One region of the Enterobacter sp. C3_dUdeg genome, then DNA from elsewhere that is predicted to be linked to it. Evidence: predicted binding sites of a transcription regulator. Region 1 holds the regulator's gene; each other region holds the start of a gene.

Region 1 (4,796 bases):
TAACATGATTTCTGGCGCAATCAGGCATGTGACGTTTCAACCTGAGCACTCTTTTCCTGCGCACGCTGCGCGGAGGCCTGCATGCGATAGCCCAACACCGCCAGCGCAACGGTCACCAGCATCACGCTGGTGGTGGTCAGGAGCGGCGTGGCAATCAGCGCCGATACAACCAGGCTTGCCAGGAAGCACAGCCCCAGCTGCAGGGTATTCTGCAGCGCGGCGGCGCGGCCTGTTGCCTGCGGGAAGGGACGCAGCGCCTGGGCTACAACGATAGGGTAAATCGCCCCGTTCGCGACGGCCATCACGCAGAAGGGGATCAAAATTTCGGCCAGACCGGCACCCGGAATAAAGCCAACGGCCCAGGTCCCGATAACGCTCAGCGCATACAGCACCAGCAGCCACGGCAGCATCTGCTGACCTTCCCACTTTTGCAGCGCCGCGCGACAGCCGTACCCGCCTACCAGGAATGCGATGGTCTGCGGAACATAGCTCAGGCCGATGGCTGCCGGGCTGTAACCCATATCGTGCAGAATGAACGGCGAGCCGGTGAGCCACGCGAAGAAGCTTGCCGAGCAGGCTGCATAGATCAGGACATTCCCGCGATAGGCTTTGGCGCTGAGCAGGGAAGTGAAGGTAATCGGCTTCGCGTCTGCATGCGCTTCTTTTTTATGCGCTGGCTTAAGGGCGAACGCCGGCAGCATCAATACCAGGGTAATGGCAAACAGCGTGGCGAAAATGGCCTGCCAGTCGAAATGCGCGAGGATCCAGCTGCCCAGCAGGGGAGCGAGGGCAGGTGAGAGGCCCACCAGCGGCATAATGGTAGCGAAAATACGGTTTGTGCGGTTAGCCGGATAGTAGTCGGTGACCAGCGCCTGCCAGGTCACTGCCGCGGCACAGACGCCCACGGCCTGAATAAAACGCAGCACCAGCAGCCAGGTGGCATCGCGTACCCATAACATCCCCAGGCAGCCCACGGCAAAAATGGCCAGGCCCAGCAACAGCACCGGTTTACGACCAAAGCGATCCGAGAGCGGTCCCCAGAGCAGCTGTGCGAAGGCAAAGCCGGCGAGGAATAAGCTCAGGCTGGCGCTGATGGCGGCAGCCGGGGTTTGCAAATCTTCCTGCATGGCGGCAAACGCCGGCAGGTACATATCGGTGGCCAAAAAGCCCAGCACGCTTAAGCCGCCGAGCCAGGCTAAAAAACCGTTCCTGGGTTGCATTATTTTATTCTCCTGAGGAGGCAGGTATACATTGGCGCTGAGTGTAGGGAGTGCAAAGCCGCTTGTGAAACGCTAATATTTGGCGGGTGCATTCAAAAAATTTGCAGGCAGAAAATGTGGTCAGATTATTCTCTTGAAGTGGTCGATGCTGTTGCACGTAACGGCAGCTTCAGCGGTGCGGCGCAGGAGCTGCACCGCGTCCCTTCGGCAATAAGCTACACGGTGCGCCAACTGGAGGAGTGGCTGGCGGTTCCGCTGTTTGAACGGCGGCATCGTGATGTGGAATTAACGCCCGCAGGCGCGTGGTTTTTGAAGGAAGGGCGTTCTGTTATCAAAAAAATGCAGATCACCCGCGAACAGTGTCAGCAGATCGCTAACGGCTGGCGGGGGCATCTTTCCATCGCGGTGGATAACATCGTTAAGCCGGAACGCACCCGGCAGATGATCGTCGATTTCTACCGTCATTTCTCTGACGTCGAGCTGCGGGTCTCGCAGGAGGTGTTCAACGGCGTCTGGGATGCGCTGGCGGACGGCAGGGCAGAGATGGCGATTGGGGCTACGCAGGCGATCCCGGTCGGGGGACGTTACGCTTTTCGCGATATGGGGATGCTGAGCTGGAAATGCGTGGTGGCAAGCGACCATCCGCTGGCGGCGATGGAAGGGCCGCTCAGCGATGACACGCTGCGCAACTGGCCGTCGCTGGTGCTGGAGGATACGTCCCGTTCATTGCCCAAGCGTATCACCTGGCTTCTGGACAACCAGCGGCGGGTGGTGGCCCCTGACTGGGAATCGTCGGCGACGTGCCTCAGCGCCGGGCTGTGCGTCGCGATGGTGCCCGTTCATTTCGCGCGTCCGCGCATCGATACCGGAGAGTGGGTTGAGCTGACGCTGGAGAATCCGTTCCCGGATGCGGCCTGCTGCCTCACATGGCAGCAAAATGACGTCTCGCCTGCGATGGCCTGGCTGCTGGATTATCTGGGAGACAGCGAAACGCTGAACCGGGAATGGTTACGGGAGCCAGCATAGCTGGCCCCGTAAAGCGATTAACGACGGTAGTCGCGGAACGGACCGTCCGCAACGGAACGGCGTTCGATAAGACGCGGGTGAACTTCAATAGACTGCGACTCTTCGCGTTTGTTGACGATCCTGTCCATCAGCATGTTGAAGGCCGTTTCGCCCAGCGAATCTTTCGGCTGGTGAATGGTGGTCAGCGCCGGGGTGAAGAAACGCGCGTTACGCACGTTGTCATACCCGATCACGGAAATATCCTGCGGTACGCGCAGGCCCAGCTCGTCGGCAGCGCATAGCGCGCCCATGGCCATAATGTCGCCCCCGCAGAACACGGCGGTCGGACGGTGCGGCTGGGAGACGATCTGCTGCATCGCGCGGTAGCCCGATTCCGGCTCAAAGTCACCCTGCACAATCCAGTTTTCCGGCACGTTGATCAACGCTTCTTCCATCGCTTTCATAAAACCGGCCAGACGGCCCGCGCCGGTGTTGCGCTCCAGCGGACCGGGGATCACGCCAATCTCGCGGTGGCCGCGTTCGATCAGATAACGACCGGCCATATAGCCGCCTTCAAAGGCGTTATCGATAACGGAATCGGTAAAGTCTGCGCGCGCTTCGCCCCAGTCCATCACCACCATCGGAATATGGCGATACTCTTCCAGCATCGACAGCACGGATTCCGGGTACTCGGAACACATCACCAGCAGGCCATCAACGCGCTTTTGCGCCATCATCGACAGGTAGGCACGCTGTTTTTCAATGCTGTTCCACGCGTTGCCCAGAATCAGGGTATAGCCTTTCTGGAAGCAGTTCTTTTCGACCGCTTCAATGATCTCGGCAAAATAGGCCGCTTCACTGCTGGTCGCCAGCAATCCAATGGATTTGGTGTGATTAACCTTGAGGCTACGCGCAACCGCACTTGGCGAATAGTGCAGCTCTTTGATCGCTGCCCAGACGGCGTTGCGCGTCTCTTCCGCCACAAAGCGGGTTTTGTTAATTACATGTGATACGGTTGTAGTGGAAACGTTTGCGCGTTTTGCTACGTCTTTAATTGTTGCCATTAAATGTCACTCCAGACCATATCCTAAGCTCCTGAAAAACTTGAAGGTAAACGTTTGCCTTCTCTCACCCTTATCTCGCAATCTTGAATTGCGGCACGCCGGGAAAACGACACGGGACGTCAGGAGGGGGTCAATGGCCGGTACGCTAATAAATTTAGCGTGGAATTTTGTCCTATCTTGATGAAAAGGGGAAGAGGTAAAGTGGTTATCAGTATAAATCCAGGAAGATTTTTAACGTAATCTGTGCAAAAATGAGCAAGCTCACTTTTCGTGTGGGGATTAAAAGGAGAAAAATTGATGAGTTCCGATCTTAAGTTTTCGCTGTTCACCACCGTTGTTGTGCTGGCTCTGATTGTTGCGGCCGGTCTGACGGCTGCGCTGCACTGATTTACGCGGAGGGAGAGCCTTCTCCCTCCCGACTCCCCGGATTGTTACTTCTCTGGCAAAAATCTTTTGCCATTTTGTTAACTTCTCATTTTTTGTGATTGATGTCATGCTTTCTGCTTCTTTGTTCTGTGTCACCACATGACACGGCATCCGGAGTTGACGCATGAAAATCAATTATCCCCTGCTGGCCCTGGCGATTGGCGCTTTTGGGATTGGCACCACTGAATTCTCCCCAATGGGGTTACTGCCTGTTATTGCCCGGGGCGTAGATGTCTCTATCCCTGCGGCAGGGATGTTAATCAGCGCCTACGCTATCGGCGTGATGGTAGGGGCGCCGCTGATGACCCTTCTTCTTTCGCACCGCGCGCGCCGCAATGCGCTGATTTTCCTGATGGCGATTTTCACCCTGGGCAACGTGCTTTCGGCCATTTCGCCGGACTACACCACATTGATGCTGTCGCGCATTCTGACCAGCCTTAACCACGGCGCGTTCTTTGGGCTGGGGTCGGTCGTGGCTGCCAGCGTGGTGCCAAAACACAAGCAGGCGAGCGCCGTGGCAACCATGTTTATGGGGCTGACGATTGCCAATATCGGCGGGGTGCCTGCGGCAACCTGGCTGGGAGAAGCGATCGGCTGGCGTATGTCTTTCCTGGCGACGGCCGGGCTGGGCGTGGTTGCAATGGTGGCGCTGTTCTTCTCCCTGCCGAAAGGCAATGCCGGAGAACGTCCGGAAGTGCGTAAAGAGCTGGCGGTGCTGATGCGCCCGCAGGTGCTCTCCGCGCTGCTCACCACCGTGCTGGGGGCAGGGGCGATGTTTACCCTCTACACCTATATTTCACCGGTACTGCACGATATCACCCACGCAACGCCTCTCTTCGTTACCGCGATGCTGGTGCTGATTGGCGTGGGCTTCTCGATTGGCAACTATCTCGGCGGGAAATTTGCCGACCGTTCCGTGAGCGGGACGCTGAAGGGCTTCTTAACCCTGCTGATTGTCATCATGGTTGCCATTCCGTGGCTGGCGCGCAATGAGTTTGGGGCCGCGATTGCGATGGTCGTCTGGGGAGCCGCCACTTTCGCCGTGGTGCCGCCGCTGCAGATGCGCGTGATGCGTGTCGCG
Region 2 (4,796 bases), on a different contig from region 1:
TACCTCCATGCAGGAAGTGACCGGCGAAGTGGTGCGCATCATGATTACCGGTCTGGTCAGGCTCGGGATCCTGAAAGGGGAGGTCGACACCCTGATCGCTGAAAATGCGCATCGACCGTATTTCATGCACGGCCTAAGCCACTGGCTGGGGCTGGATGTGCATGACGTTGGCGCGTACGGCACCGACCGTTCGCGCGTGCTGGAGCCGGGCATGGTGTTAACCGTGGAGCCAGGCCTGTATATCGCGCCGGATGCCGACGTGCCTGAAGAGTACCGCGGAATTGGCATTCGCATCGAAGACGACATCGTGATCACCGAAACCGGTAACGAAAACCTGACCGCGAGCGTCGTGAAAAACGCTGACGATATCGAGGCGCTGATGGCAGCGGTACGCGCATGAGCGTGATTATCGTTGGCGGCGGTATGACCGGGGCCACGCTGGCGCTGGCCATTTCGCATTTGACGAAGGGGCAGCTAGCGGTGCACCTGGTGGAAGCCGTCGCGCCGCAGGCAAAAAATCATCCCGGTTTTGATTCCCGCGCTATTGCCCTGGCGCAGGGTACCTGCCAGCAGCTGTCCCGTATTGGCATCTGGCAGGCCATCGCCGATTGCGCGACGGCAATTAAAACCGTTCACGTAAGCGATCGCGGCCATGCTGGCTTTGTCACGCTGGACGCGCAGGATTACCGCATTGACGCGCTGGGTCAGGTTGTCGAGCTGCACGACGTCGGATTGCGTCTGTTTCGTCTGCTCCAGGATGCGCCGGGCGTCACGCTGCATTGTCCGGCGCGCGTGGCCAGCGTGAGCCGCAGTGAGGCGTCGGTCAGCGTGACGCTGGAAAACGGTACCGTGCTTGAAGGCCAGCTTCTGGTCGCCGCGGACGGCTCGCGCTCATCTCTCGGCGCCCAGTGCGGCGTGGAGTGGCGTCAGCAGCCTTACGGGCAGGTTGCGGTCATTGCGAACGTCGCGACCGCAGCTGAACACCACGGCAGGGCGTTTGAACGCTTTACGCAGCATGGCCCGCTGGCGATGCTGCCGATGTCGGACGGGCGCTGTTCGCTTGTCTGGTGTCATTCGCAGGATAAGGCCGAAGAGGTTAAAGCCTGGTCAGACGAACGTTTTTGTACCGAGCTGCAGAAAGCCTTTGGCTGGCGGCTGGGGCGTATTACCCATGCTGGACAGCGGGCGGTTTACCCGCTTTCGCTGACTACTGCCTCTCAGTCCATCTCGCATCGTCTGGCGCTTGTCGGTAATGCCGCTCAGACGCTGCACCCCATCGCGGGGCAGGGGTTCAACCTTGGCCTGCGGGATGTTATGAGCCTGGCGGAAACCCTTTCTCAGGCGTGGGGTGAACAAAAAGACTGTGGCGCATACCCGGTGCTCAGCCATTACCAGAAGCGCCGCCAGGTGGATAAAGAGGCGACGATTGGCGTCACCGACGGCTTAGTCCATCTTTTTGCCAATCGCTGGGCACCGCTGGTTGCGGGTCGCAACCTCGGGCTAATGGCGATGGAATTATTCATTCCGGCACGTGACGTGCTGGCGCAGCGGACTCTTGGTTGGGTCGCGCGTTAAGGAGTTATCACCGTGCAAAATGTTGATGTCGCCATTGTTGGCGGCGGTATGGTCGGACTGGCTCTGGCCTGTGGTTTACAGGGCAGCGGCCTGCGCGTGGCGGTGCTGGAGCAAAAGCAGCCTCAGCCCGTTGCGCCAGATGCCCCGCCGGAACTCCGCGTCTCGGCGATCAATGCCGCCAGCGAGAAATTGCTGACGCACCTTGGCGTCTGGGCAGATATTGTGGCGCAGCGCGCCAGCTGCTATCACGGCATGGAAGTGTGGGATAAAGACAGCTTTGGTCATATTGCTTTTGATGATGAAAGCATGGGCTACAGCCATCTGGGTCATATCGTCGAAAACGCGGCGATCCACCACGCGCTGTGGCAGAAAGCGCAGCAGTGCAGCGACGTGACGCTGATTGCGCCTGCGCAGATCCAGCAGGTGGCGTGGGGTGAAAACGAGGCGTTTATCACCTTACAGAGCGGCGACATGCTGACCGCGCGTCTGGTGGTCGGTGCTGACGGTGCGAACTCCTGGCTGCGGAATAAAGCCGATATCCCGCTGACCTTCTGGGATTACCGCCATCATGCTCTGGTGGCGACGATCCGTACCGAGGAGCCGCACGGCGGCGTGGCGCGGCAGATTTTCCACAACGACGGCATTCTGGCGTTCCTGCCGCTTGCCGATCCGCACCTATGCTCGATTGTCTGGTCCCTGGTGCCTGAAAAAGCCCAGCTGATGCAGGAGGCGACGCCGGATGCCTTTAACCAGGCGCTGTGCATGGCGTTTGATAACCGCCTTGGCTTGTGCACCCTTGAAAGCGAGCGGCAGGTGTTCCCGTTAACCGGCCGCTACGCGCGTCAGTTTGCGGCGCATCGTCTGGCGCTGGTGGGGGATGCGGCGCATACCATTCATCCGCTGGCCGGGCAGGGCGTCAACCTTGGCTTTATGGACGCGGCGGAGCTGGTTGAGGAACTGCGTCGCCTGCATCGCGAAGGCAAAGATATCGGTCAGCATCTTTACCTGCGTCGCTACGAGCGCAGCCGCAAGCACAGTGCGGCGATGATGCTGGCGGGCATGCAGGGCTTCCGCGAGCTGTTTGCCGGCGCAAATCCGGCGAAAAAACTGCTGCGCGATATTGGTCTTAAACTGGCCGATACGCTTCCTGGCGTCAAACCTCAACTTCTTCGCCAGGCGATGGGTCTTAACGATCTTCCCGACTGGTTACGCTAATCTCGATCCCCGTCACACTTTATTTTCCCGGCCTCTGCGCCGGGGAAATTCCCTCGTTTGAAATATTCTAATTTCACGTCATTTTTCGCATTAGAAAATCTAATCTACGGGATTTTATGTTACGGAAATTCGGCCCGTTTTTCCGCATGAAATATCACCATGTGCTAAATCCTGTTAGATCATTGTTAATTTTGTGCGGGGTTAATCGCATTTTTCCAGTGAATAACTCTGTAGGCTTTTTAGCGTTTTTTGGTCATAAGCTAATGTGATGACCCGTTTTACCTTATGGTTAACCGCCGGTTTCGGTGGTAAGTTCGGGTAAAAGAGAACGTTTGCGTCGGCGCCAGGTAACGGGGCCGACACCGGGTTTCACGGTGAATTTTTCAACGAGGACAAGATGGCTCAACAGACTCCTTTGTACGAACAACACGTGTTATGCGGCGCCCGCATGGTGGACTTCCATGGCTGGATGATGCCGCTGCACTACGGCTCGCAGATTGATGAGCACCACGCGGTGCGCACCGATGCCGGTATGTTCGACGTGTCCCACATGACGATTGTCGATCTGCGCGGTAGCCGCACCCGGGAGTTTTTGCGTTATCTGCTGGCAAACGACGTCGCCAAACTGAAAACGCCGGGTAAAGCGCTCTATACCGGCATGCTGAATGCCTCGGGCGGCGTGATTGATGACCTTATCGTCTATTACTTCACTGAAGATTTCTTCCGCCTCGTTGTCAACTCCGCCACCCGCGAAAAAGACCTCTCCTGGATCACCCAACACGCCGAACCTTATGCCATCGACATCACCGTCCGTGACGACCTGTCGCTGATCGCCGTACAGGGGCCGAACGCGCAGGCGAAAGCCGCATCTCTGTTTAACGACGAGCAGCGCAAAGCAACCGAAGGCATGAAGCCGTTCTTCGGCGTGCAGGCGGGCGATCTGTTTATCGCCACCACCGGCTACACCGGTGAAGCGGGCTACGAAATTGCGATGCCGAACGAGAAGGCCGCTGATTTCTGGCGCGCGCTGGTGGAAGCGGGCGTGAAGCCGGCGGGTCTGGGCGCGCGCGATACGCTGCGTCTGGAAGCGGGGATGAACCTCTACGGTCAGGAGATGGATGAAGGTGTCTCTCCGCTGGCCGCCAACATGGGCTGGACCATCGCATGGGAACCGGCTGACCGTGACTTTATTGGCCGTGAAGCGCTGGAGATGCAGCGCGAGAAGGGCACTGAACAGCTGGTGGGTCTGGTGATGACCGAGAAGGGCGTGCTGCGCGGTGAACTGCCGGTGCGCTTTACCGATGCCGACGGCAATCCTCGCGAAGGCGTGATCACCAGCGGTACCTTCTCCCCGACGCTGGGCTACAGTATTGCACTGGCACGCGTGCCGGCGGGCATTGGCGAAACGGCGGTGGTACAAATCCGCAACCGCGAAATGCCGGTCAACGTGACCAAACCGATTTTTGTTCGCGCCGGTAAGCCGGTCGCCTAATCATTTTTATCAGGAGAACTTCAATGAGCAATGTGCCAGCAGAACTGAAATACAGCAAAGAACACGAGTGGCTGCGCAAAGAGGCGGACGGCACTTACACCGTAGGGATCACCGAGCACGCGCAAGAGCTGCTGGGCGACATGGTGTTTGTTGACCTGCCTGACGTGGGCACGACCGTTAGCGCGGGCGACGACTGCGCCGTGGCGGAGTCCGTAAAAGCGGCTTCTGATATCTACGCTCCTGTAAGCGGTGAAATCGTTGCCGTCAACGACGCGCTGAGCGATTCGCCAGAGCTGGTGAACAGCGAGCCTTATGAAGGCGGCTGGATCTTCAAGATCAAAGCCAGCGACGAATCTCAGGTTGCCGCGCTGCTGGATGCGACCGCGTACGAAGCACTGTTAGAAGACGAGTAATTGTTTATCCCCCTCTCCTTTCGGGAGAGGGCAGGGGCGAGGGTGCCCATCTTCCCCTCACCCTAACCCTCTCCCAGAGGGAGAGGGAACTTAAATTCACT
Region 3 (4,796 bases), on a different contig from region 1:
TACAGGCAAGAGTTTAAGGACCCACCATGAAAAAGATTGATGCGATTATTAAACCTTTCAAACTGGATGACGTGCGTGAAGCGCTGGCGGAAGTCGGCATCACCGGGATGACCGTGACGGAAGTGAAAGGTTTTGGTCGTCAGAAGGGCCACACCGAGCTTTACCGTGGCGCAGAGTACATGGTCGACTTTCTGCCGAAAGTAAAAATTGAAATCGTGGTCAGCGACGATATCGTCGATACCTGCGTGGATACCATTATCCGCACCGCGCAGACGGGCAAAATCGGCGACGGTAAAATCTTCGTCTTTGACGTGGCGCGCGTGATCCGTATCCGTACCGGCGAAGAAGACGACGCCGCGATTTAACAATGCCAACGGTTTTGTAGGCCGGGTAAGGTGCAACCACCCGGCGAAAAAAGCCCCTCGAACGAGGGGCTTTTTCATTACAGCACCTTATGGGGCCCGAAACATTCGTAGTGAATGTTGTCTTTGTTCACACCCAGCTCCACCAGCTGCTTCGCGGCATACTGCATAAACGCCACCGGCCCGCAGACGTAGAACTGCATGTCCGGCGCGCTAAACGTCCCTTCCATCTGGCTTAAATTCATCAGGCCTTCAGTGTCAAACCGTGCGGCCGCGCGGTCTGCATCCGTCGGCAGGCGATACCAGGTATGCGCGGTGAAGCGCGGCAGGAACGCCCCAAGCGTTTTCACTTCATCCGCAAAGGCGTGCACGTCGCCGTTTTCCGCAGCGTGGAACCAGTTGACCTGCGCGCCGTGGTTGGCTTTCGCCAGCGTATCTAGCATCGCCAGCATTGGCGTTTGGCCGACGCCCGCAGAGATCAGCGTAACCGGTGTATTCGCTTCTACGGCCATGAAGAAATCGCCCGCCGGCGCGGCCAGATGGACCACGTCGCCCACGTTAGCTTCGTTGTGTAGCCAGTTGGATACCTGACCGCCGTCCTCACGCTTCACCGCAATGCGGTAGCCTTTGTCGTTTGGCTTGCGGGTAAGAGAATACTGGCGGATCTCCTGATACGGGAAACCTTCAGGCTTCAGCCACACGCCCAGATACTGGCCCGGCTGGTAATCGGCAACCGGCTGTCCGTCCACCGGCTCAAATTCAAAGCTGGTAATCAGCGCGCTGCGCGGCGTTTTCTCAACGATGCGGAAGGCGCGTGTGCCTTCCCAGCCGCCGTTCTTGCTGGCGTTTTTGCTGTAGATCTGCGCTTCGCGGTTGATAAACACGTTTGCCAGCACGCCGTAGGCTTTCCCCCACGCGTCCAGCACCTCCTGGCCCGGGCTGAACATCTCGTCCAGCGTTGCCAGCAGGTGGCTACCCACAATGTTGTACTGCTCGGGCTGGATCTGGAAGCTGGTGTGTTTCTGCGCGATTTTTTCCACCGCAGGCAGCAGTGCGGCCAGGTTTTCAATATTGCTGGCGTAGGCCGCGATGGCGTTGAAAAGCGCTTCGCGCTGATCGCCGTTACGCTGGTTGCTCATGTTGAAAATTTCTTTGAGCTCCGGGTTATGCGTGAACATGCGATCGTAGAAATGGGCGGTGAGTTTAGGGCCGGTTTCCACCAGCAGGGGGATGGTGGCTTTAACGGTAGCGATGGTTTGAGCGTCGAGCATGGCAGCTTCCTTCCGATGTGACTTTAATGATGTATTTTAAATGCATCTTATAAAAAATACCCCTGCGTTGTAAATGGTTCTTTGCAAGATGAAAAATATGCATCACAAACCTGAAAAGAAATCCGCTGGAAAGGGCGAGAGCTTTATTCCTCAAACCCTTGCGTGGCGCGAAGGAAAACGTTTGCGTAAAATCGTTTGTCAAGACCTGTTATCACAGAACTAATCAGTTATACTGTTGCCCGTCGTCCAACAGGACTGCCTTTTCAGGCCAAAATTTACTTGTTAGCTGAGTCAGGAGATGCGGATGTTAAAGCGTGAAATGAACATTGCCGATTATGATGCCGAACTGTGGCAGGCTATGGAGCAGGAAAAAGTACGTCAGGAAGAGCACATCGAACTGATCGCCTCCGAAAACTACACCAGCCCGCGCGTCATGCAGGCGCAGGGTTCTCAGCTGACTAACAAATATGCTGAAGGTTACCCGGGCAAACGCTACTACGGCGGTTGCGAGTACGTGGATATCGTTGAGCAGCTGGCTATCGACCGTGCGAAAGAACTCTTTGGCGCTGACTACGCGAACGTGCAGCCACACTCTGGCTCTCAGGCTAACTTCGCGGTCTATACCGCGCTGCTGCAGCCGGGCGATACCGTTCTGGGTATGAATCTGGCGCAGGGCGGCCACCTGACTCACGGCTCCCCGGTTAACTTCTCCGGCAAACTGTACAACATCATCCCTTACGGTATTGATGAGTCCGGTAAAATTGACTACGAAGACATGGCGAAGCAGGCTAAAGAGCACAAACCGAAGATGATCATCGGTGGCTTCTCTGCTTACTCCGGTATCGTTGACTGGGCAAAAATGCGTGAAATCGCAGACAGTATCGGTGCTTACCTGTTCGTCGACATGGCGCACGTTGCGGGTCTGATTGCCGCTGGCGTTTACCCGAACCCGGTTCCACACGCTCACGTTGTGACCACCACCACCCACAAAACCCTGGCGGGTCCACGCGGTGGCCTGATCCTGGCGAAAGGCGGTGACGAAGAGCTGTACAAAAAACTGAACTCCGCTGTATTCCCAAGCGCGCAGGGCGGCCCGCTGATGCACGTTATCGCGGCTAAAGCCGTTGCGCTGAAAGAAGCGATGGAGCCTGAGTTCAAGGTTTATCAGCAGCAGGTTGCTAAGAACGCTAAAGCGATGGTGGAAGTGTTCCTGAACCGTGGCTACAAAGTGGTCTCCGGCGGTACTGAAAACCACCTGTTCCTGCTGGATCTGGTTGATAAGAACCTGACCGGTAAAGAAGCTGACGCAGCCCTGGGCCGCGCCAACATCACCGTGAACAAAAACAGCGTGCCAAACGATCCGAAGAGCCCGTTCGTGACCTCCGGTATCCGTATCGGTTCTCCGGCCGTGACTCGCCGCGGCTTCAAAGAAGCGGAAGTGAAAGAGCTGGCTGGCTGGATGTGTGACGTTCTGGACAACATCAATGACGAAGCGGTTATCGAGCGCGTCAAAGGTAAAGTTCTGGATATCTGCGCACGCTTCCCGGTATACGCGTAATTCCTCTGCCTGGCAGAAATAAAAAAGGCCGCGCTTGCGGCCTTTTTTTATGGCTTAACGCCGGTCGAGGGAAATGGCTCCAGGTCCGACAATCGCCAGCAAAATAAAGGCGCCAGCAATACTGACGTTCTTATAGAAGTTAATCATATTCGGCACGACCGCATCACCGGTCATATCCCAGTAATGGTGACCGATAATCGCCGTGCCCAGCGTATAGAATACAAACAGTACCGCGAGCGGGCGGGTGAAAAAGCCCAGCACGATCAGGATGGCAGCAGGGACTTCCATCACCACCGCAATAATGGCCGCCAGCATGGGCATCGGCGTACCCAGCGAGGTCATATATTGTACGGTGCCGCTAAACCCCGTCAGTTTTGGATAACCAAAGATGATAAACAGCACGACAAGCGCGATGCGGCCAATCAGCAGCAGCAGGTGACGTGACTGACCGAAATCGAAATAACGTAGTGAGTTCATGGCAGAAAAACCTCTGCAAGTGGAGTAATTTAAACGTAATACATATTTTCATTCCCTGCCATAAGCCAGACGACTGCACAAGATGTTAATTTTTCGTTAATTTATAGCAGGCTATCTACTTGCTTAATTTTTATATTCTCGCCAGACTATGGCCTCGATTTCGGGAGGGATTCATGGTCTTGCATTCCACGCGCTGGCTGGCGCTCAGTTATTTCACCTATTTCTTTAGCTACGGTATTTTTCTGCCCTTCTGGAGCGTCTGGCTCAAGGGTATCGGCCTGACTCCTGAGACTATCGGTGTCCTGCTGGGGGCCGGGCTGGTGGCGCGTTTCCTCGGCAGCCTGCTGATTGCCCCGCGCGTCAGCGATCCCTCCTTACTGATCAAGGCCGTGCGCATTCTTGCTTTGCTGACGCTGGTCTTTGTTGCCTGCTTCTGGGTCAGCCACCAGTTTGCCTGGCTGATGGTGGTGATGGTCGGCTTTAACCTGTTCTTCTCACCGCTGGTACCGCTGACGGATGCCCTGGCGAACACCTGGCAAAAGCAGATCACCATGGACTACGGCCGCGTGCGCCTGTGGGGCTCAATTGCCTTTGTGATTGGCTCCGCGCTGGTGGGCAAACTGGTCAGCCTTTACGATTACCGCGCCATTCTCGCCCTGCTGAGTATCGGTATTGCCTCTATGCTGCTGGGTATGCTGCTGCGTCCGTCGGTGATGCCGCAAGGGGAAAGCCGCCATCAGGAGAGCGCAGGCTGGCCCGCCTGGCGGAGCCTGGTGGCACAAAGCTGGCGTTTTCTGGCGTGTGTCTGTCTGCTTCAGGGGGCGCATGCGGCGTACTATGGCTTCAGCGCCATCTACTGGCAGGGGGCGGGATATTCTGCTTCCGCAGTGGGCTATCTGTGGTCGCTGGGGGTAGTGGCCGAAGTCATTATTTTTGCCCTGAGCAAGAAGCTGTTCCGTCGCTTTGGCGCGCGAGACCTTCTGCTGCTTTCCGCCGTGTGCGGCGTGGCGCGCTGGGGGATTATGGGCTGGACGACCGATCTGCCGTGGCTGATAGTGGCGCAAATTCTTCACTGCGGCACCTTTACCGTGTGCCATCTGGCGGCTATGCGCTATATCGCAGCGCGCG
Region 4 (4,796 bases), on a different contig from region 1:
CTCTACAAAGCGCCTCTTTCCAAAACCGCCCAGATGCGTCTGCAGGTGCTGCGCGACAGCAACGACGGTTTTGTGATTGCGCAAAAAGACCTGGAGATCCGCGGCCCGGGCGAACTGCTGGGCACGCGTCAGACGGGTAACGCGGAGTTCAAAGTAGCGGATTTACTGCGCGATCAGACCATGATCCCCGAGGTTCAGCGCCTCGCCCGCCATATTCATGAACGCTACCCCGAACAGGCGGCAGCGTTGATTGAGCGCTGGATGCCGGAAACCGAGCGGTATTCCAACGCCTGATTTCAGGCAAACATCGGCAGCATCAGGTACAGCTTGATCACCAGCGCGTTGACGATATCAATAAAGAACGCCCCAACCATCGGGACCACCAGAAACGCCATGTGCGATGGTCCGAACCGTTCGGTGATCGCCTGCATGTTGGCTATAGCCGTTGGGGTAGCCCCCAGACCAAACCCGCAGTGACCGGCCGCCAGCACCGCCGCATCGTAGTTTTTGCCCATCATGCGCCAGGTCACGAACATGGCGTACAGCGCCATAAACAGCGCCTGCACCGCAAGAATCGCCACCATCGGCAGCGCCAGCGAGGCCAGCTCCCACAGCTTGAGGCTCATCAGCGCCATCGCCAGGAACAGCGACAGGCAGACGTTGCCGAGCACCGATACCGCCCGTTCAAACACGCGGTAGAAGCCCATCAGCGCCAGACCGTTGCTCAGGATCACCCCGATAAACAGCACGCAGACAAACGTCGGCAGTTCAAACGCGGAACCCGCCAGCCATTGCGCAACCACTTTGCCCACGGTCAGGCAGATGGCGATCGTCGCGATAGTTTCAATCAGCACCAGCGAGGTGATGCTGCGGCCAACGTCCGGCTTTTCGAAGGCGGTCGGCACCAGCTCATCGTCCGGCCTGCCGTTCGGCGTGGTGGAGTGCTTAACCAGATACCGCGCCACCGGACCACCAATTAGGCCACCCAGCACCAGGCCAAAGGTCGCACAGGCCATCGCCACTTCCGTCGCGTTTTCAAACCCGTAGCGCTCGATGAACAGCTTGCTCCACGCGGCCCCGGTTCCGTGACCGCCCGAAAGGGTAATCGACCCCGCCAGCAGACCCATCAGCGGATCCAGCCCCAGCAGCGTTGCCATGCCGATGCCAATGGCGTTTTGCATCAGCAGCAGCCCCACCACCACAATCAGGAATACGCCGAGCACCTTACCGCCCGAGCGCAGGCTCGCCAGGTTGGCATTCAGGCCGATAGTGGCAAAGAAGGCCAGCATCAGCGGATCTTTCAGGGACATATCAAAATCGATTTCCCAGCCCATGCTTTTTTTCAGTATCAGCAGGGCCAGCGCCACCAGCAGGCCACCGGCGACAGGTTCAGGAATGGTGTATTTCTTCAGAAGGGAAACGCTATGTACCAGCTTGCGACCAAGCAGAAGAACCAGCGTTGCGGCAACAAGGGTCGACAACGTATCGAGATGAATCATAAAAGGCTCCTGTTATGCGCGTGTTCCATACACACGCGGCGTTATCCTGGGCCGGTTTGCGCTCTTCATGAGCCCCCGGCGCAAAAAGTGTAATTTTTTTTCCCCACGCGTTGTAGAAAACCTGCTCACAGCGGCAGATTTTCTTCCCTTTTTTTGCTGGCAATCGTTTGCTTTTACCAGGTGGTCAGATAAAATGCCCGCTTTTCCACCGTGGGATTGCCGCCGATGTCCGTTAACACCATAGAGTCGCCTGATGCGCAACCGATTGCGCAGAAGCAAAATAGCGAACTGATTTACCGCCTTGAGGATCGCCCGCCGCTGCCGCAAACGCTTTTCGCCGCCTGCCAGCATCTTCTGGCAATGTTTGTTGCGGTGATCACCCCGGCGCTGCTAATTTGCCAGGCGCTCGGTTTACCGGCGCAGGACACGCAGCACATTATCAGCATGTCTCTCTTCGCCTCCGGCGTGGCCTCGATTATTCAAATTAAAGCGTGGGGGCCGGTGGGGTCGGGATTATTGTCGATTCAGGGCACCAGCTTTAACTTCGTGGCACCGCTGATCATGGGCGGTACGGCGCTAAAAACCGGCGGTGCGGATGTCCCAACCATGATGGCGGCGCTGTTCGGCACCCTGATGCTGGCCAGCTGTACGGAGATGGTCATCTCCCGCGTTCTGCATCTGGCTCGCCGCGTTATCACCCCGCTGGTTTCTGGCGTCGTCGTAATGATTATCGGCCTGTCGCTGATTCAGGTGGGCCTGACCTCCATTGGCGGCGGCTATGCCGCAATGAGCGACCACACCTTCGGCGCGCCGAAAAACCTGCTGCTGGCGGGTGTCGTGCTGGCGATCATTATTCTGCTTAACCGTCAGCGTAATCCTTACCTGCGCGTCGCCTCGCTGGTGATCGCCATGGCGGCGGGTTACCTGCTGGCGTGGGCGCTGGGCATGCTGCCGGAGAACACCGCGCCGACCAACAGCGCGCTGATCGTCGTTCCTACGCCGCTGTACTACGGACTGGGCATTGACTGGGGCCTGCTCCTGCCGCTGATGCTGGTCTTTATGATCACCTCTCTGGAGACCATCGGTGATATCACCGCCACCTCCGACGTCTCCGAGCAGCCGGTGTCCGGCCCGCTGTACATGAAGCGTCTGAAAGGCGGCGTGCTGGCGAACGGCCTGAACTCGTTTGTCTCTGCGGTATTCAACACCTTCCCGAACTCCTGCTTCGGCCAGAACAACGGCGTGATCCAGCTGACCGGCGTTGCCAGCCGCTACGTCGGTTTTGTGGTGGCGCTGATGCTGATCGTTCTCGGCCTGTTCCCGGCGGTAAGCGGCTTTGTGCAGCACATCCCTGAGCCGGTGCTGGGTGGCGCAACGCTGGTGATGTTCGGGACCATCGCGGCCTCCGGCGTGCGTATCGTCTCCCGCGAGCCGCTGAACCGCCGCGCGATCATGATTATCGCCCTGTCGCTGGCCGTCGGTCTGGGTGTTTCCCAGCAGCCGCTGATCCTGCAGTTTGCGCCTGACTGGGTGAAAAACCTGCTCTCTTCCGGCATTGCCGCGGGCGGTATCACCGCTATCGTTCTGAACCTCGTTTTCCCGCCTGAAAAGAACTGATCCTCTTCACGGCAGGCAGCCAATGCCTGCCGTGACATCTAATTACACCATTCCCGCCTTGAGGATTGCGCATAAATCGTGCATAACTCCCTTATGTGCGTTTTGCGGGATGGAAGACCATGAAATTTATTGGAAAGCTCCTCATCTATCTTCTGGTAGCCCTGCTCATTGTGCTGCTGGCGTTCTACATTTTGCTCCAGACCCGCTGGGGCGCGTCTCAGGTCAGCAGCTGGGTGACGGTGAATACCGACTACGAACTCAGTTTCGACAAGATGAATCACCGCTTTTCGTCGCCTTCCCACATCATTCTGGAAAACGTCACCTTCGGTCGGGACGGTAAACCCGCCACGCTGGTAGCCAAAAAAGTCGATATCGGTCTGAGCAGCCGCCAGATAACCGATCCGCTGCATATGGACACCATCACCCTGTTCGACGGCACGCTGAATCTCTCGCCCCAGACGGCACCGCTGCCTTTCCAGGCGGATCGCCTGCAGCTGAACAACATGGCCTTTAACAGCCCGAATACTGAATGGGACTTGAGCGCGCAGAAGGTCACGGGCGGCGTCAGCCCGTGGCAGCCGGAAGCGGGCAACGTGCTGGGGAACAACGCGCAGATCCAGATGAGCGCGGGCTCGCTGACCCTGAACGGCGTACTGGCGACCAACGTGCTGATCGAGGGCCAGCTCAACGGCAAGGAAGTGGTGCTGAAAACGATTGGTGCCGACATGGCCCGTGGCTCGCTTACCGGCTCCGCCCTGCGCAACGCCGACGGGAGCTGGATTATCGACACGATGCGCCTGAATGAGATCCGCCTGCAGAGCGATAAAACGCTGATGGCGTTCTTCGCGCCGCTGGCCTCCATCCCCTCTCTGCAGATTGGTCGTCTGGACGTGACCGACGCCCGGCTTCAGGGCCCGGACTGGGCGGTGACCGATCTCGATTTAAGCCTGCGCAACCTGACTCTCAGCCAAGGCGACTGGCAGAGCCAGGAAGGCCGGCTGTCCATGAACGCCAGCGAGTTTATCTACGGCTCGCTGCATCTTTTCGACCCGATCCTGAATGCGGAGTTTTCCCCGCAGGGCATGGCGCTGCGTCAGTTCACCTCCCGCTGGGAAGGCGGCATGGTGCGCACGTCCGGTAACTGGCTGCGCGACGGTAAAGCGCTGGTGCTGGACGATGTTGCCATCGCCGGGCTGGAGTACACCCTGCCGCAGAACTGGAAAACGCTGTGGATGGAGCCTCTGCCGGAATGGCTGAACAGCGTCACGCTGCAAAAATTCGGCCTGAGCCGCAACCTGGTGATCGACATCGATCCCGCCTTCCCGTGGCAGATCACCTCTCTGGACGGCTACGGCGCAAACCTGCAGCTGGTGAAAGATCGCCAGTGGGGTATCTGGGGCGGTAGCGCAACCCTGAACGGCGCGGCGGCGACCTTTAATCGCGTGGACGTGCGCCGTCCGTCGCTGGCGCTGAATGCGAACGCCGCCACGGTGAACATTACCGACCTGAGCGCCTTTACCGAGAAAGGCATTCTGGAAGCCACGGCGACGGTTTCTCAGCTGCCGCAGCGACAGACCACGGTGAGCCTGAACGGGCGCGGCGTGCCGCTCAACGTGCTGCAGCAGTGGGGCTGGCCTGCGCTGCCGATTACGGGCGACGGCAATATTCAGCTCACCGCCA

The links. Region 1 encodes PurR, which represses purine synthesis genes. Its sites were predicted from a motif close to CANGCAAACGTTTGCNTG; they were not measured.
Region 2: a site for PurR is predicted at 3,112-3,129, ahead of gcvT (glycine cleavage system aminomethyltransferase GcvT). Genes of this name have one in related genera too.
Region 3: a site for PurR is predicted at 1,804-1,821, ahead of glyA (serine hydroxymethyltransferase). Genes of this name have one in related genera too.
Region 4: a site for PurR is predicted at 1,656-1,673, ahead of gltS (sodium/glutamate symporter). Genes of this name have one in related genera too.

The regions. Positions count from the first base shown of each region.
Region 1 is NZ_BAAKFX010000001.1:1,300,425-1,305,220, reverse strand. Features, by position in the region: gene punC (purine nucleoside transporter PunC) at 21-1,220, opposite strand; gene punR (DNA-binding transcriptional activator PunR) at 1,335-2,246, shown strand; gene purR (HTH-type transcriptional repressor PurR) at 2,264-3,289, opposite strand; gene cydH (cytochrome bd-I oxidase subunit CydH) at 3,587-3,676, shown strand; gene AC27FC_RS06110 (MFS transporter) at 3,840-4,796, shown strand, end outside.
Region 2 is NZ_BAAKFX010000009.1:18,708-23,503, reverse strand. Features, by position in the region: gene pepP (Xaa-Pro aminopeptidase) at 1-400, shown strand, start outside; gene ubiH (2-octaprenyl-6-methoxyphenyl hydroxylase) at 397-1,575, shown strand; gene ubiI (FAD-dependent 2-octaprenylphenol hydroxylase) at 1,588-2,790, shown strand; gene gcvT (glycine cleavage system aminomethyltransferase GcvT) at 3,188-4,282, shown strand; gene gcvH (glycine cleavage system protein GcvH) at 4,306-4,695, shown strand.
Region 3 is NZ_BAAKFX010000007.1:38,772-43,567, forward strand. Features, by position in the region: gene glnB (nitrogen regulatory protein P-II) at 27-365, shown strand; gene hmpA (NO-inducible flavohemoprotein) at 443-1,633, opposite strand; gene glyA (serine hydroxymethyltransferase) at 1,938-3,191, shown strand; gene AC27FC_RS16030 (DoxX family protein) at 3,246-3,668, opposite strand; gene AC27FC_RS16035 (3-phenylpropionate MFS transporter) at 3,842-4,796, shown strand, end outside.
Region 4 is NZ_BAAKFX010000008.1:142,379-147,174, forward strand. Features, by position in the region: gene recG (ATP-dependent DNA helicase RecG) at 1-294, shown strand, start outside; gene gltS (sodium/glutamate symporter) at 297-1,499, opposite strand; gene xanP (xanthine/proton symporter XanP) at 1,725-3,116, shown strand; gene AC27FC_RS17350 (AsmA family protein) at 3,236-4,796, shown strand, end outside.